2 regions of the Cohnella herbarum genome follow, and region 1 is predicted to be linked to the other one. Evidence: predicted binding sites of a transcription regulator. Region 1 holds the regulator's gene; the other holds the start of a gene.
The links. Region 1 encodes CtsR, which represses protease genes until heat stress. Its sites were predicted from a motif close to ATGGTCAATAAAGGTCAAACA; they were not measured.
Positions count from the first base shown of each region.

Region 2: the regulator CtsR is predicted to act here: its motif matches at 4,639-4,659, upstream of clpP (ATP-dependent Clp endopeptidase proteolytic subunit ClpP).

Region 1 is NZ_CP051680.1:4,533,252-4,540,938, forward strand. Features, by position in the region: gene clpC (ATP-dependent protease ATP-binding subunit ClpC) at 1-1,987, opposite strand, end outside; gene mcsB (protein arginine kinase) at 2,023-3,087, opposite strand; gene mcsA (protein-arginine kinase activator protein McsA) at 3,103-3,609, opposite strand; gene HH215_RS19380 (CtsR family transcriptional regulator) at 3,628-4,089, opposite strand; gene HH215_RS19385 (glycosyltransferase family 4 protein) at 4,378-5,478, opposite strand; gene HH215_RS19390 (hypothetical protein) at 5,505-6,716, opposite strand; gene HH215_RS19395 (GDP-mannose 4,6-dehydratase) at 6,729-7,679, opposite strand; gene HH215_RS19400 (mannose-1-phosphate guanylyltransferase) at 7,676-7,687, opposite strand, start outside.
Region 2 is NZ_CP051680.1:6,036,551-6,044,237, reverse strand. Features, by position in the region: gene tpiA (triose-phosphate isomerase) at 1-265, opposite strand, end outside; gene HH215_RS25825 (phosphoglycerate kinase) at 278-1,459, opposite strand; gene gap (type I glyceraldehyde-3-phosphate dehydrogenase) at 1,905-2,915, opposite strand; gene HH215_RS25815 (sugar-binding transcriptional regulator) at 3,032-4,054, opposite strand; tRNA gene HH215_RS25810 (tRNA-Arg) at 4,283-4,357, shown strand; gene clpP (ATP-dependent Clp endopeptidase proteolytic subunit ClpP) at 4,714-5,298, shown strand; gene HH215_RS25800 (sporulation histidine kinase inhibitor Sda) at 5,518-5,778, shown strand; gene HH215_RS25795 (SIMPL domain-containing protein) at 6,104-6,874, opposite strand; gene HH215_RS25790 (HPr family phosphocarrier protein) at 6,988-7,257, opposite strand; gene whiA (DNA-binding protein WhiA) at 7,360-7,687, opposite strand, start outside.

The DNA.
Region 1 (7,687 bases):
CGGCTCCGACGTTCGAAGTCATAATGATCAGCGTATTCCGGAAATCTACGGAACGGCCTTTGGAGTCGGTCAATCGACCGTCCTCAAGCACTTGCAGCAAGACGTTAAACACTTCCGGATGAGCTTTCTCGATCTCGTCGAGCAATACGACGGAATACGGTTTGCGACGAACTTTCTCCGTCAATTGGCCGCCTTCCTCGTAGCCGACGTATCCCGGAGGCGCTCCGACCAAACGAGAAGTCGAATGCTTCTCCATATATTCCGACATGTCGATGCGGATAACGGCATTCTCGTCTCCGAACATCGCTTCCGCTATCGCGCGGGCCAGTTCCGTCTTCCCTACGCCCGTCGGTCCAAGGAAGATGAACGAGCCCATCGGGCGCTTCGGATCCTTCAAGCCGGCACGAGCGCGGCGAATGGCGCGGGACACGGACTTCACGGCTTCGTCTTGACCGATGACGCGGTCGTGCAGGATGCTCTCCATCTTCAGCAGACGCTCGGTTTCTTCCTCGGCCAGCTTGCTAACCGGAATTCCGGTCCAGCTTGCGACGACTTGAGCGATATCTTCCGGCGTAACTTCGGAATCGGTGCGGCCTTGCTTTTCTTTCCACAAGTTTTTCGTATGGTCGAGCTCTTCGCGGATTTTCTGCTCCGTATCGCGAAGGGCGGCCGCTTTCTCGAATTCTTGGCTCTGAACGGCTGCGTCCTTCTCCTTACGAATATCCTCGAGCCTTGTTTCCAATTGCTTCAGGTTCGGCGGTACCGTATACGAATTCAGCCTTACTTTGGAACCCGCTTCGTCGATCAGATCGATCGCTTTATCCGGCAGGAACCGATCCGGGATATAACGATCGGACAGCTTAACCGCCGCTTCGATCGCTTCGTCCGTAATTTTCACCCGGTGATGCGCCTCATAACGATCGCGCAAGCCGCGCAAGATTTGGATCGCTTCTTCCGGCGTCGGTTGATCTACCGTAATCGGTTGGAACCGGCGTTCCAGCGCCGCATCCTTCTCGATATATTTGCGGTATTCATCCAGCGTAGTTGCCCCGATGCATTGCAATTCTCCGCGAGCAAGCGCCGGCTTGAGAATGTTCGAGGCATCGATCGCGCCTTCCGCGCCGCCCGCTCCGATCAACGTGTGAAGCTCGTCGATGAACAAGATGACGTTACCGGCCTGACGAATTTCGTCCATGATTTTTTTCAGGCGGTCTTCGAATTCTCCGCGGTATTTCGTTCCGGCAACGACGGAGCCCATGTCGAGCGTCATTACGCGCTTGTCGCGCAACGTCTCGGGAATCTCGTTGTTGACGATTTTCTGGGCGAGGCCTTCGGCGATTGCCGTTTTACCTACGCCCGGCTCCCCGATCAATACCGGGTTGTTCTTCGTCCGGCGGGACAGCACTTGAATGACGCGCTCGATTTCCTTCTGACGGCCGATCACGGGATCGATATTGCCTTCCCGAGCGCTGGCAGTTAAATCTCTAGCCAGGCCATCCAACGTCGGCGTGCTCACGTTGGCGGATGGACCATGGTTTTGCGACACGCTCTCGTTGCTGCCCAGCAATTGAAGCACTTGCTGGCGGGCTTTGTTCAAGCTGATGCCCAGATTGTTGAGGACCCGAGCCGCAACGCCCTCTCCTTCACGGATAAGGCCGAGCAGAATATGCTCCGTGCCTACGTAAGTGTGGCCGAGCTTGCGCGCTTCGTCCATGGAGAGCTCGATCACTTTCTTGGCCCGAGGCGTGTAAGCGATATTCGTAGGCTGCTCTTGTCCGCGGCCGATCAGCGACTCGACTTCGTCCTGGATTTTCTCCAAGCCAAGACCTAAAGCGATAAGCGCTTTAGCCGCGATGCTTTCCCCTTCCCGGATCAAACCGAGCAGAATATGTTCCGTACCGATATTATTGTGTCCCAAACGCACTGCTTCTTCTTGAGCTAAAGCCAACACCTTCTGCGCACGTTCCGTAAATCGTCCAAACATCATGAGACACACCTCCTATAATGTTAAGAATAAAACATTTATGAAATAGTTGCCAGTCGGGAACGGATTAATTCCGCTCTCGACCTATCCCTGTCTTCCGGGCTCATGGCCTCTCCGAACGTCATTTGCAGGAATCCGGGTTGCGTCGATACGAGCAATTCGTTCAAGACCAACTCGTTCACTTCCGGCAATAACCCGAGATGGACGCCGAGCCGGATATCGGACAAACGCTGCGAAGCTTCCTTCGAATCCATGATGATCGCTTGGGACAAAATCCCGAACGACCTGCGCACCCGATCTTCTACCCTTAACCGGGATTCGGTTAATAGCTTACTCCGCGCCGACTTCTCGTGTTCGATCATTTGGCGCGCGACCTGAAATAAATTTTCGATGATCTCTTGCTCGGATTGTCCTAACGTTATTTGGTTCGACACTTGAAACAGATTTCCTGTCGCCTCGCTGCCTTCCCCGTATAACCCTCTAACGGCAAGCCCTACCTGAGTGACGGCCGACAATATCCGGTTAATCTGACCCGTCATCACGAGCGCCGGCAAGTGCATCATGACCGAGACCCGGATGCCGGTTCCGACGTTCGTCGGACAACTCGTTAAGTAGCCGTGTTTCTCGTCGAAGGCGTAATCGACTTGCTCTTCGAAGATATCGTCGATTTTGCTGGCCGCGTCCCAAGCTTCATGAACCTGAAACCCGGAGCTTAAACATTGAATGCGCAAATGATCCTCTTCATTGATCATGACGCTGATGTCCTCGTTCGGACTTAGAATAAGCGCGCCGTTGCGCGAATCGTTAGCCAAATTCGGACTGATGAGATGTTTCTCGACGAGCACGAGCTTCTCCAGTTCCGTTAAATCGGTCAACCGGATTTGCTCGATCTTGCCTAGCCCGTTCAGCCTGCCGCTCTCCGCTACTCCCAGCAACTGCTCCATGACCGAGAGAGAACGGGAAGGGTCCGCCATCAGAGGGAAGGGCATATTGCGAATATTGCGCGCGATGCGTACCCGACTGCTGATGACGACTTCGGAATCCGGGCCGACGCCGTTCATCCATTGGCTTAAAGCTTGTTTAACGTACTTTCGTTTAGCCAATCGCATTCACCCCCTTCAACCGCTCATTTCATTCTCAAGCTCGCGGATCCGATCGCGCAGTTGCGCGGCTGTCTCGAAATCCTCCCGCTCGATCCGGCCTTGCATTTCCTTCTTCAAACGATCGATTTCCCGTTTCGTCTTCAATCTGCCCCCGGCCCGCTTCGGCACCTTACCCACATGTACCGTATTTCCATGTACCCGTTTAAGCAAAGGATCCAAACGTTCCGAAAATTGTTTATAACAATGGCTGCAGCCAAAGCGTCCGATCTTGCTGAATTGGGCGTAAGTCATACCGCACGTTTCGCATTTCGCCGCCGGCTGTTTGGCCATCGGATTGGGAGTTTCAAAATCCAGCAGTCCCGAGAGCAGGTTGTGAATGGAAAATCCGCTGGAGGTTCCGGGGATCAGTTCGCCCTTCTCCCGCGCGCAAGATTCGCAAATGTGCAACTCCGCTTTCTCACCGTTCACGATTTTCGTGAAGTGAAGTGTCGCCGGACGTTTGCCGCATTCCTGGCACTGCATCGTCCAATCCTCCTTTTCTCATTTCGCAAGCAGGGCGATAAGAATCGCCTTCATGAGCTTCGCCCGGATCTCGTCCCGCAACGGCAGCTTTAACTGCAACACGTCCCGGGATACGGCGGTCTTGAGGAGACGCGCTTCCCGAGCGGTAATAAATCGGGCTTCCTCCAACTGGTAGATGAGCCCCTCGGCGGCGGTTTGGTCGATCTGTTCCCCCACCGTTTGCTGAATGTGCCGCTGTACGGCTTCCAGCGAGGGCAAACTCACGCGCTGGATGCGAATGTATCCGCCTCCGCCGCGTTTGCTTTCCACGTAATAGCCCTTCTCCAACGTAAACCTTGTGCTAATCACGTAATTGATTTGCGACGGGACGCAAGAGAACTTATCGGCCAAGTCGCTTCTTTGGATTTCAACCGAGCCTTCCATGCTGCTTTGTAAAATTTGTTTCAAGTACTGCTCGATAAGATCCGTAATGTTAGGCAACGTCCAACCTCCTTTCATCGATACATCCCGACGATAGCCGATTTTCGCGCTTTTGCCGGTTCGTCAAACAGGGGTGGATCTGACTTTGACTTTCTTTGACTATAGTTTTATTATACGCCGCTTTTCGTAAAATGCAAACGGGTACGAATCCCGCTTTCCGACTCGCTTATTTCTAGTATGGAGGTGGCGCGAAAGCTTTATTCAATAAGAGGGACCCTCGAATTCGAAAGTTCGACGATGCTCGTTGCACGTTGAATCGCCCTTCGCGATCGAAGGGCGATTCAACGTTCACGATATGTTTAACGTTGACGATAACCTGCCGCGTATAGCTTTTCCGGCAGCTTCCGGGGAGAACCGGTCCCTAATGGTCGCTTGACCGTTCAACGCGATTCGTTTTCTCCATTCGGCATCGTACACGGCACTTCTCATTAAGTACATCGCATGCTCGACGTCCGGCTCCGCCCATAACTGGTGCGCCTTATACGGCCCCAGATTTTGCCCGATCCGGGTGAGGCGATATCGTACGGCCCCGGAATTCTCCGTCGTCATGAAGTCCGTATTGCCCGACCAGTGCGTTCCAATAACCGGTTTGCCCAGATACATCGCTTCGGCCAAAGGTAATCCGAAACCTTCGGACCGATGCAGCGAAATATAACAGTCCGCGCAATTCAGTAACGCATTGGCTTCCATACGGCTTAGAACCCGATCGATTATCCATACGTTCGGCAGTCCTTCGGAGTCGCGCTTAAGATTGTCGATCTCCGATTGCTGCGGGTTATTCATCTTAATGACTAATCCGGCCGGCAAGCCGAATCGCGTGACCGAGTCGCGGTAGGCTTTAAGCACCGAATAAGGATTTTTGCGGGGACCATAGCTGAACGTGTCGTACATGCACAGGAACAAAAACTTGCGTTCCGGCAGTCCGAACGACTTCCTGTCTATGTTATCCGGCACATCCACTTGAACGCCATGCGGAATTCGGATGACCGGAATCGGCGATTTCCCCGCAATGCTGCTCTCGACGAAGGACGTAGGCACCCATATTTCGTCCAGATGACGGAAACCTTCCGCATATTCGTCAGGAAAATCGGGAAGCTCCCAATGCCAATAACCGATATTAAGTCGGTTGGCAAACCAACGCGATCCTAATGTCTCGTAAGCTAGAGGCATCTGGTCGGCGTTAATGTGGAATAGGTTTATAGGGTAAATAGGCGAATGAATCTCTTTGGATTTCCAAGTCGAATCCTCTTTCCTCGAGTTATTCCCGCCAGAATAATTCAAGATGCCGAACGGGATATTCGAGCATTGCAGAGTTCTAGCCGCCAATCTGCAAGATTCGCCTATACCCATCTCGGACCTTGCGTAGCCGATCAAGTTAATGCCTTTCATGCCCATCATCCTTTAATCCCATCTTGTTACCGGAAGATCATGGAGCTCCATACCGGATTCCAGACGAGGGGATCCACTCCGTATTCCAAAGGTACATGCTCCCTAGCCCAATTCATCAGATTGTTTCTGTCGGCCCCGTAAAAATCGGGAAAAACCCGTTGTAAGTCGATTCGCGCGTAATAAATCTCCTTCAATATTTGCGGTACGGGCGAAACGAGACTCGTGGGGGAAAACAGCCATTGATAGAACCCGTTCGGCGTAAGCGTCAGGAAAGGGTTTCCGAATGCTTGTTTCGATTCGAGCTTCCTATAGATCGTTCTAGCGATGGGGGGAACGGAAATTCCGTTATCGAAATAATGATAAGCGTACCGCCAACCCGCCGTCGCCGGATAACCGTTCGCCGTCAATTGCGCGACGTACTCTCCGAACAGCTTCTTCAAATCAGGGAATTGTCCCCACTGAAACCGGGTTTGATGCTTGGAAATTCTGCTTAGATCGGAGACTAATCCGCTAAAATGATAGAAGGTCAGCGGTTTTCCGTGAATCTCGTAAAGGCCGTTCCGATTGACGACCGGACGCTCGTGCAAGTTCCAATACGATACGTTAAAGGTAGGGTTTTTAAGGATATGAACGCCGTCAAAGCGGGCAGGCACAAGATCCATCCATCTCTGATCCACGTGGTACCCGCCGGCCGGATCCATAATGCATTCGTTACGCAGTTTGGTTTTCCACCAATCCAACATCCGTAACGTTTCTTCCGTACGGCTTAAGGCAAGAAATCCAAGATTGTATACCCCCGCCTGAAGAATGTCGATCTCATTGGGTTTATGACCGTCTTTCGGTATGTCAGACAAGGTATGGGGCGTGAGCACGATAGAATGCTGCGGAAGCGCGCGGAAAAAACCATCCATTCGCTGGGTGATCAGGATATCCGGATCAAAATAGGCGACCGTTTCCACTCCTCGAGCTCTTAGCAAATAATCAAGGAAGTAAGGTTTAACCGCGGTGTTAAACTCCGTTACGTCATATTGGAAGCTCATTTCCAGCGATTCGGGCAATCCGATATCCTTAAGATGAATCCATTCGAATATTTCTTCATGAGCGTTCACCAGCCCTTCGCTCTCATCCGCCAAGAGTACGTAAGCTTTACCCGTAGGATGATGCTGCAAAAAAGACTTTACGAGCGTTCGGGCGAAAGCGAGATAGTTTTTGGCAATGATCGTGCACATCGTAAACATCTCAAATTCCCCCTAAGTCTGCGAACGCCAATAATGAAGAAGGTCCTCCATCGTCCGTTCGAACGGAATTTCAGGTTTCCACCCTGTCGCTTCGCGAAACTTACCGTAATCCCCCAACAGAATCTCTACATCCGATGGACGCAAGCGGGCAGGGTCCGTTTTGACTTCGATTTTCACGTTGCTGAAGGACAGAAGGGTGTTCAGCATCTCGGCGATCGTATAACAGGTTCCGGATGCGATATTGTAGGCTTCTCCCGGAGTCCCCTTTTCCAGCGCCAACCAATACCCTCTGACGACGTCTCGAACATCCGTGAAATCCCGCTTCGCCTCTAGATTACCAACGTAGATCACGGGTGGTTTCTTGCCCTTCTCGATGTCCACGATCTGCTTGGCGAAGTTGGACGTTACGAAGTTTTCCCCGCGTCTTGGACCGGTGTGGTTAAAAGTAATCGTACGGACGACATGCAGTCCGTAGCTCTTGTAATATTGATAGCCCAAGTAATCTTGAGCCACCTTGCTGATCGCGTAGGGACTCAGCGGACGCAACGGATTCGTCTCGCGGATCGGCGTCTCTCCCGGCTCGACTTGGCCGTATTCCTCGCTCGAACAGGCGATCTGAATTTTCGTGTTTAATCCGATACGCCTAATGGCCTCGAATAGATTGACTTGTCCGGCTACGTTATTGTGAATCGTATCGATGGGAGAATTCCACGAAGTGGGCACGAAGCTTTGGGCCGCAAGGTGAAAGATCAAATCCGGCCTCTCTTTCTCCACGAGCGTTTCCACGGAGAACGGGTCTCGAAGCTCGCATTCCACTAGCCGGATTTTGTTGCCTAGATGTTCTATGTGGTTCATCCGACTACGATTGCGGATCGTTCCGACTACCTCCGCGTTACGGCTAAGCAGAAACTCAGCCATATGGCTGCCGACGAATCCCGATATGCCCGTAACTAATGCTTTCATCCGCTCGC
Region 2 (7,687 bases), 1.5 Mb from region 1:
GAACGCCAAGGTCCTTCAGCATAACTCCGCTAATCTCGCCCGTGAACGCGCCGTTGTCTTCGAAATGCAGGTTTTGCGCGCCGACTTTGATCGATGTGCCTTTAACCGCTTCTACCAACGCCGGAAGCGCCGTGAACGGAGCGCAGATGACGCTCTCCACGCCTGCGACTTCAGCCTTGCCTTTCACTTCGGCAACGAAAGCCGTAGCTTCTCCAGCCGTCTTGAACATTTTCCAGTTACCCGCGATAATCGGTGTTCTGCTCATCTCTGTCACCTCTTATTTGTCGTTAAGTGCTACTACGCCCGGAAGTACTTTGCCTTCCATGAATTCCAGCGAAGCTCCGCCGCCCGTGGAAATGTGATTCATTTGGTCAGCCAGCTTGAACTTCTCCGCCGCTGCCGCGGAATCTCCGCCGCCGATTACCGTATATGCATCCGTCGTTGCGCAAGCTTGAGCAACCGCACGCGTTCCATGGGAGAAAGGCTCGATCTCGAATACGCCCATCGGTCCGTTCCATACGACCAACTTGGAGTTTTTGATAACATCCGCGTAGATTTCGCGTGTTTTCGGTCCGATGTCGATGCCTTCCCAATCAGCCGGAATACCGTCGGTATCCACGATCCGAGTGTTCGCGGTAGCGCTGAATCCGTCCGCTACGACGATATCGACTGGAAGGTAAAAGTTTTTGCCGAGTTGTTTCGCTTTCTCGATGAATCCGAGGGATTGCTCCAGCTTGGAATTGTCGAGGAGGGATTGGCCGATTTCTTTGCCTTGCGCTTTAAGGAACGTGTAGGAAAGACCGCCGCCGATGATGATATTGTCCGCGATCTCGATCATTTTATTGATAACGTCGATTTTATCTTTAACCTTGGAACCTCCCACGATCGCCGTGAACGGACGCTCGGGATTGTTCAAAGCTTTGCCGAGTACGTCCAGCTCTTTCTCCATCAGCAATCCGGATACAGCCGGGATATGGTGTGCGATGCCTTCCGTAGAAGCGTGAGCGCGGTGAGCCGCCCCGAACGCGTCGTTCACGAACAGATCCGCCAATGCGGCGAAAGCTTTGGCCAATTCGGCATCGTTGCTTTCTTCGCCCGGGTGAAACCGAACGTTCTCGAGCAATAGAACTTCTCCGTCTTTCAGCGCGTCCGCTTTCGCTTGCACGCTTGCTCCGACGACTTCGTCCGCTTTGTTCACTTGTTTGCCGAGCAGATCGGACAATCGAGCCGCAACGGGCGTCAACCGCAATTCTTCTACGACTTCGCCTTTCGGACGGCCTAAGTGGCTAGCCAAAATGACTTTCGCGCCTTTCTCGATCAAATACTTGATCGTCGGAAGCGTCTCGCGGATACGAGTATCGTCCGTGATGGCGCCATTCTCTAGAGGTACGTTAAAATCAACGCGGACAAACACCTTTTTCCCTGCAACATCGACGTCTCTTACGCTTTTCTTGTTCAAGAGTCAAACCTCCTCGGGTGGCTGTCAATCTCCGGGCGCAAAGCTAGGCTCCAATGAGGGAGCCCGCCTTTGTGTCCGTATTACGCTTTATCCTGCAAACTCCCCAAGAAGCGCAGTCATGCGCGGGGGAGTTACGCTCTTGCCCTTAACTCCCCTAGAAGCGCAGTCATGCGCGGGGGAGTTACGCTCTACTGATGACCCGAAGCGCCGATAGCGCGAGCGGTGTCACCCCGTTTGCTCCAATAGTAAAGCGTAGTCCCGGTTTGCAAGGCAAATCCGGGACGGAGCGATCTATGCACAATGTATCCCCCCGCCGTCTTCGGAAGCTCCCACGATAACCGCCGGGTGTCCAGAGGGCAGAGCCCTTTGGGGTCCCCCTTCCTGGAGGAAGGGGGATTTAGGGGGATAGTCGAAAAATAGTCGAAAATTTCTTCGGAGAAGAAACTTAAAGTCCTTTAGACGCGATGAAAGCAGCCAAGTCAACGACGCGGTTGGAATAGCCCCACTCGTTGTCGTACCAGGAAAGAACTTTAACCATGTTGCCTTCAACAACCATCGTGTTCAACGCATCGATTGTGGAAGAAGCAGGATCGCCGTTGTAGTCGCTGGAAACAAGCGGCTCTTCGGAGTAGTTCAAGATGCCTTTCAAAGGACCGTCGGCAGCAGCTTTCAGAGCCGCGTTAACTTCTTCAACCGTAACGTTAACTTTCAGCTCGGCAACGAGATCCGTAATGGAAACGTTAGGAGTAGGCACGCGCATGGACATACCGTTCAATTTGCCTTTCAGTTCAGGCAATACGAGGGAAACGGCTTTAGCGGCGCCAGTCGAAGAAGGAATGATGTTTTCAGCCGCTGCACGCGCGCGACGAAGGTCTTTATGCGGAAGATCCAATACGCTTTGGTCGTTCGTGTACGAGTGGATCGTGTTCATCATGCCTTTAACGATTCCGAATTGATCGTTCAATACTTTAGCGAACGGAGCAAGACAGTTCGTCGTACAAGATGCATTGGAGATGATCGTATGAGCGGATGGATCGTATTTGTCTTGGTTAACGCCCATAACGATCGTGATGTCTTCGTTCGTAGCGGGAGCAGAGATGATAACCTTCTTAGCTCCGCCTTTCAAGTGAAGCTCCGCTTTTTCTTTCGCAGTAAAGATACCCGTGGATTCAACAACGATTTCAGCGCCTACGGAAGCCCAAGGCAAGTTGCCAGGATCGCGCTCGGCGAATACTTTAACCGTTCTGCCGTTTACGATAAGCGCGCCTTCGCCCACTTCAACCGTACCGTCCAATTTTCCGTGAGTCGTATCATATTTCAGAAGGTGAGCAAGCGTGTTAACGTCCGTCAGATCGTTGATTGCAACGATCTCTACATTCGGGTTGTTCAGGGAAGCGCGGAATACGTTACGTCCGATACGTCCAAATCCGTTAATACCAACTTTTACTACTGCCATGATTGGTTCCTCCTTGGAATGAGAAAGATTTTTTGATCTATATGTCAGGCGCCTATAGCGCCGAGACCACTGTAATTAGGATTACCGTATTATCGAGCTTAAAACTTCTAGCCTGATTAAACATGCCGCAGAGCAACCGTCGCTGCCGCTTCATCCGTTACCAAGACGTCGTCGTGGCCGAATCTCATGACCGATGCGATCGCTTCGCCCTTGCTGCTGCCGCCAGCGATTCCGATTACCATACCCGCCGCTTCGATATCGTCCAATCGTAAGCCCGCCGTAGCCATTCGGTGAACGACTTTGCCGTCGCGATCGAAATAATATCCGAAAGCTTCCGCAAGCGCGCCGTCCTTAACCAGTTCTTCCTTCGTCTCGTCTTTGAGTTTCCGGCGCCTGGCCATCGTCACCGCGTCTCCGATCCCGTGAACGACGATCCTAGCGCCGCGGATCATATCGACCACTTCGCGAACATTAGGCTCCTGCATGATCGTCTGGTAAGCTTCCTCGCTCAGATGATCGGGCACATGAAGCATGCGATACCTCGCTCCCGTTCGCTTGGCTAATTCCGACGCGATCGTGTTCGCTTGATAATCGACGCTTTCGCCCAGGCCGCCTCTGGCAGGAACGAACCAGTTGTCTTTAAGCTGCGTTGGCGTCGTGAATTGCGAAGCCATACGGGCCATTGTTGATCCTCCCATGACCGCAACGACGTCGCCCGAGGAAAGACTGTCTCTTAACACTCGGCTTCCTGCCCTGCCCAGTTCCATCTTGACATGGTCGGAGTCATCGGAATCGCCAGGCACGATAATCACCCGTTTCAATCCGAAAGCGGTACGAACCGTCTCTTCCAGATCGGATAAACCGAACAACTCCTTGACGATCGGTTCCATCTCTTCCACGAGCTGTCTACCGCTCGCGCTGAGCGTCATACCGGATGCTGCCGTATCCAACAAGCCTTGCGCTCGTAGGATCTCCAATTCCGATCGAAGCACGCGCTCCGTCATATCAACGCCGGTGGCGAGAGTACGACGTCCGATCGTTCCGGCAAGATAGATCCGGTGCAGAATATCGTACCGTTTCTCCATAACCTGCAGAAGATCGGGAAGTAGCTGCTTCTGAATGTCTACGATTTTTCGCATTCTGTTTCGCGTACCCTCCTGAGACCGGATGGTCATCGTCGGCAACGAAGATAAGGTTTTGTTGGACGAAAAACGTCCCACCACATCACTTTAAGTCCCACCTCTATTTTATCTAAATTCGCGAAGGGATGCAATACTTGTCGTACACGAAAATAACAAATTTAAAGACGCGACTTCCCTTGCTTTTTCAGTGTTTATCACATATAATAACTCTTGCTGCATTAATGAGCGCCCGTGGTCCAACGGATATGACGCAGCCCTCCGAAGGCTGAGATTGAGGTTCGATTCCTCACGGGCGCGCCACTTATAACTTTTACCCCATTTGATAGCTTACAGCACAACCGACCGGTCACGCGGTCGGTTTTTTTGTTCCCCTTTTCCCCTCTCAGCTTAATAAAAGTTTCCGTTATTCTGAAGCGTATAGAGGAAAGGGGTGCCACCGGAGAGTTTACGTCCGCCTTTAAAATCGAGTTGTAACCCATACATTCCATTCAAAACAACTCGATTTTAACCAGCGGCGGAGGGGGTACCCCTTTTCGGCATACGCGGATATCAGAATAACTACTTTTTTCATCGCCGAGACCCCTTTGACTTTCTTTGACTTTTGCCCTCAGATTAGCTATGATAAAAAAACCAAATCATGAGGAGGGACGTCAAACATGAGTTTTGTACCTATGGTTGTCGAGCAAACTAACCGAGGAGAACGCGCCTACGACATTTATTCCCGCTTACTCAAGGATCGAATCGTATTTCTAGGTACTCAGGTGAATGACGTGGTTGCAAACTCCATCATCGCCCAGCTGCTGTTCTTGGCGGCCGAAGATCCGGAAAAAGACATCCACTTATACATCAACAGTCCCGGCGGCTCCATTACGTCCGGGATGGCCATTTACGATACGATGCAATTCATCAAGCCGGACGTCTCCACGATCTGCGTCGGCATGGCTGCATCCATGGGAGCATTCCTGCTCGCGGCCGGTGCCAAAGGCAAGCGATTCGCCCTTCCGAACAGCGAAGTCATGATTCATCAGCCGCTCGGCGGCGCGGAAGGTCAAGCTAGCGATATCGAAATACGGGCAAGACGCATCCTTAAGTTGCGAGATAAGCTCAACGGCATTCTATCCGAACGCACAGGTCAACCGCTTGAGCGCATCGAGAAAGATACGGATCGCGACAATTTCATGGAAGCCGAAGTGGCACGTGAATACGGGCTCATCGATAAAGTCATCGACAAAGTCCAATAATCTTCCGACAACGCAAAACGCGTAACGCCGTTCAACAAGAACGGACGTTACGCGTTTTTCCATCCCTTAACATACAGAAAGTCCGCTGTCAACAAAAATTCAATTCTTTGAATGCCCTCTCTGCTAGTCGGACAATCCGTGATATGCTATTTTATGAGGTAATACCATTTACCTCCAATTCTAGTTATCTCTTAGGAACTCTGGAAGAGAGGGATCTATATGCCTGAACGGTCCTATCCGTACTTGGTAGCCAATTCATCTGAAGTCAAAACGCCCGTAAAGAACGTCCACGAAGGCCACTTGGACATGGTAGCCGCTAGACGTTTAAGCGATAAAGCGTCATTGCTTCGCCCGCTAAAAGATGAACATTTATTGGAAGTTTACAGGGAAGCCAAAAAAATGAACTTGTCCAACGAATTCATCGAGCTGCTGGAAGAAGCGCTCTCCATTCGTCAACTAAGTCATTATAGAGAAGCTTAATCCACATCGATGATTCCCATACCTTGACCGTTATCCTTTATGGATGACGGTTTATTTATTCACAGGATGGAATGGCAAATTCTATCTGGCTGCGACGGGTTATTTCGGTTCGCGTACCTCTCCCAGCCGCGTGTGCGTCGGGTGCTGGCACAATTTCGATCGCATACCGCATGAGCTTGCCTGCAGGAACGATTCAAGCACGCAAAAGAGACGGGACTAAGCCCGTCTCTTCACTCCAGTCGCCTCCACACTAACACTTACGACTGGCACAAACTATACGTTCATTTCCTCTCTTACCAGCCACGCTACATCAACCTCAACCCGCTTATTGCATCTCGTATTGAACGGACACCGTCGTGCTGATCTCGATCTGACCGGATTGTACCGAAGAGGAAGCGCCTGCGCTATCGGCCATCGCCTTCATCTGAACACTCGCCATTTCATTAGCATACATCACGGGTCTGTTCTGTACGTCGCCTTGAACGATGTTCATTACGCCTTTGAGCTGACGTTTAGCCGATGTCGCTAGCACGCCAGCTTTCGCCGCAGCGTTGTCCATAGCCTTCTTCAGCGCGTCTAGCTCGTATTGCTCCTTTTTCTCCGTAGAGAATTGCACGCCGTTCAGACGGTTCGCCCCGGAAGCGGTTAACGCATCGAACAGCTTGCCGATTTCCGGAAGTTTCCGGTAAGTCACTTGAATGGAATGCACGGCGATGTATCCTTTAAGGACTTGACCGTCCTTCTCCGTATAATTGTATTCCGGTTGGACGTCAAATCCGGTCGTCTTCACGTCCTTCTTATCAATTCCGAACTTCTCGTACAAAGTCTTCTCAACGCCCGCGAATTTGTCCGCATTGGATTGTTGCGCTTCCGTCGCTTTCGCCCCGCGAGTTTCTACTGCCAAATTTAAGTACGCCACATCGGGCTCAACCATGATCGATCCGCTAGCCCCAACCGTAACCGTATACGGCTGGGTAGTTGCCGCCGGCAATGATTCAGCAGACACGACATCGCCCTCCCCTCTTCCGAATCCAATCCAACCCACTACGACTACCGCCATCGCTACCATCATAATTTGCAGCGTTTTTTGTTTCATGATCCAAACCCCTTTCGAATGTTTGACCTTAAGACGCACTTCGCCACCCAAATGTTTCACCTTTTGTTTAAAAATGCAAAAAACCCCTTAAAGGGGCTCTTTACAAAAGTCACTTATTGGTTCTCTAGCTCTTCTTTGCTTACAAGCTGCACTAAAGCGGTTACAGCTTGCTCTGCGTCGGAACCTTCCGCGCTGATCGCGACTTCCGTACCCGAGCTGATCGCCAAGCTCATAATTCCCATGATGCTCTTCGCGTTAACTTTCTTCTCATCCTTCTCTACAAAGACGTCAGAGGAGAATTTATTGGCTTCTTGCACGAATAGTGCCGCCGGTCTGGCGTGAAGACCCGTTTTAAGCCGAACTACCACCGGCTGTCTCGTCATGGACCGGATACCCCCTATCTTTGTTCGTCCCGCTAATCGGGACCCCCGTGCTACAGTTTCTTGTCTATTATAACATTGATTCGAACAAATGCGCCATACGCTTTATGCGCCGCCATTCCGGATTTTTTCAGCCCATTCATCAAGCTTGCGCAGCCGGTGGTTTACCCCGGATTTGCTGACCTGCCCTTTAAGCAGATCACCGACTTCCTTCAAGTTAATATCCGGGTGCTGAAGCCTCACTTCGGCCACTTCGCGAAGCTTATCGGGCAAATTGTGCAAGCCCACCTCTTTCACGAGTAACTTAATATTATCGATCTGTCTGACCGCCGCCCCGATCGTTTTGTTCAGGTTGGCCGTCTCGCAGTTTACGATCCGATTTACGGAGTTGCGCATATCCCGCATGATGCGGACGTCCTCGAATTTGAACAGC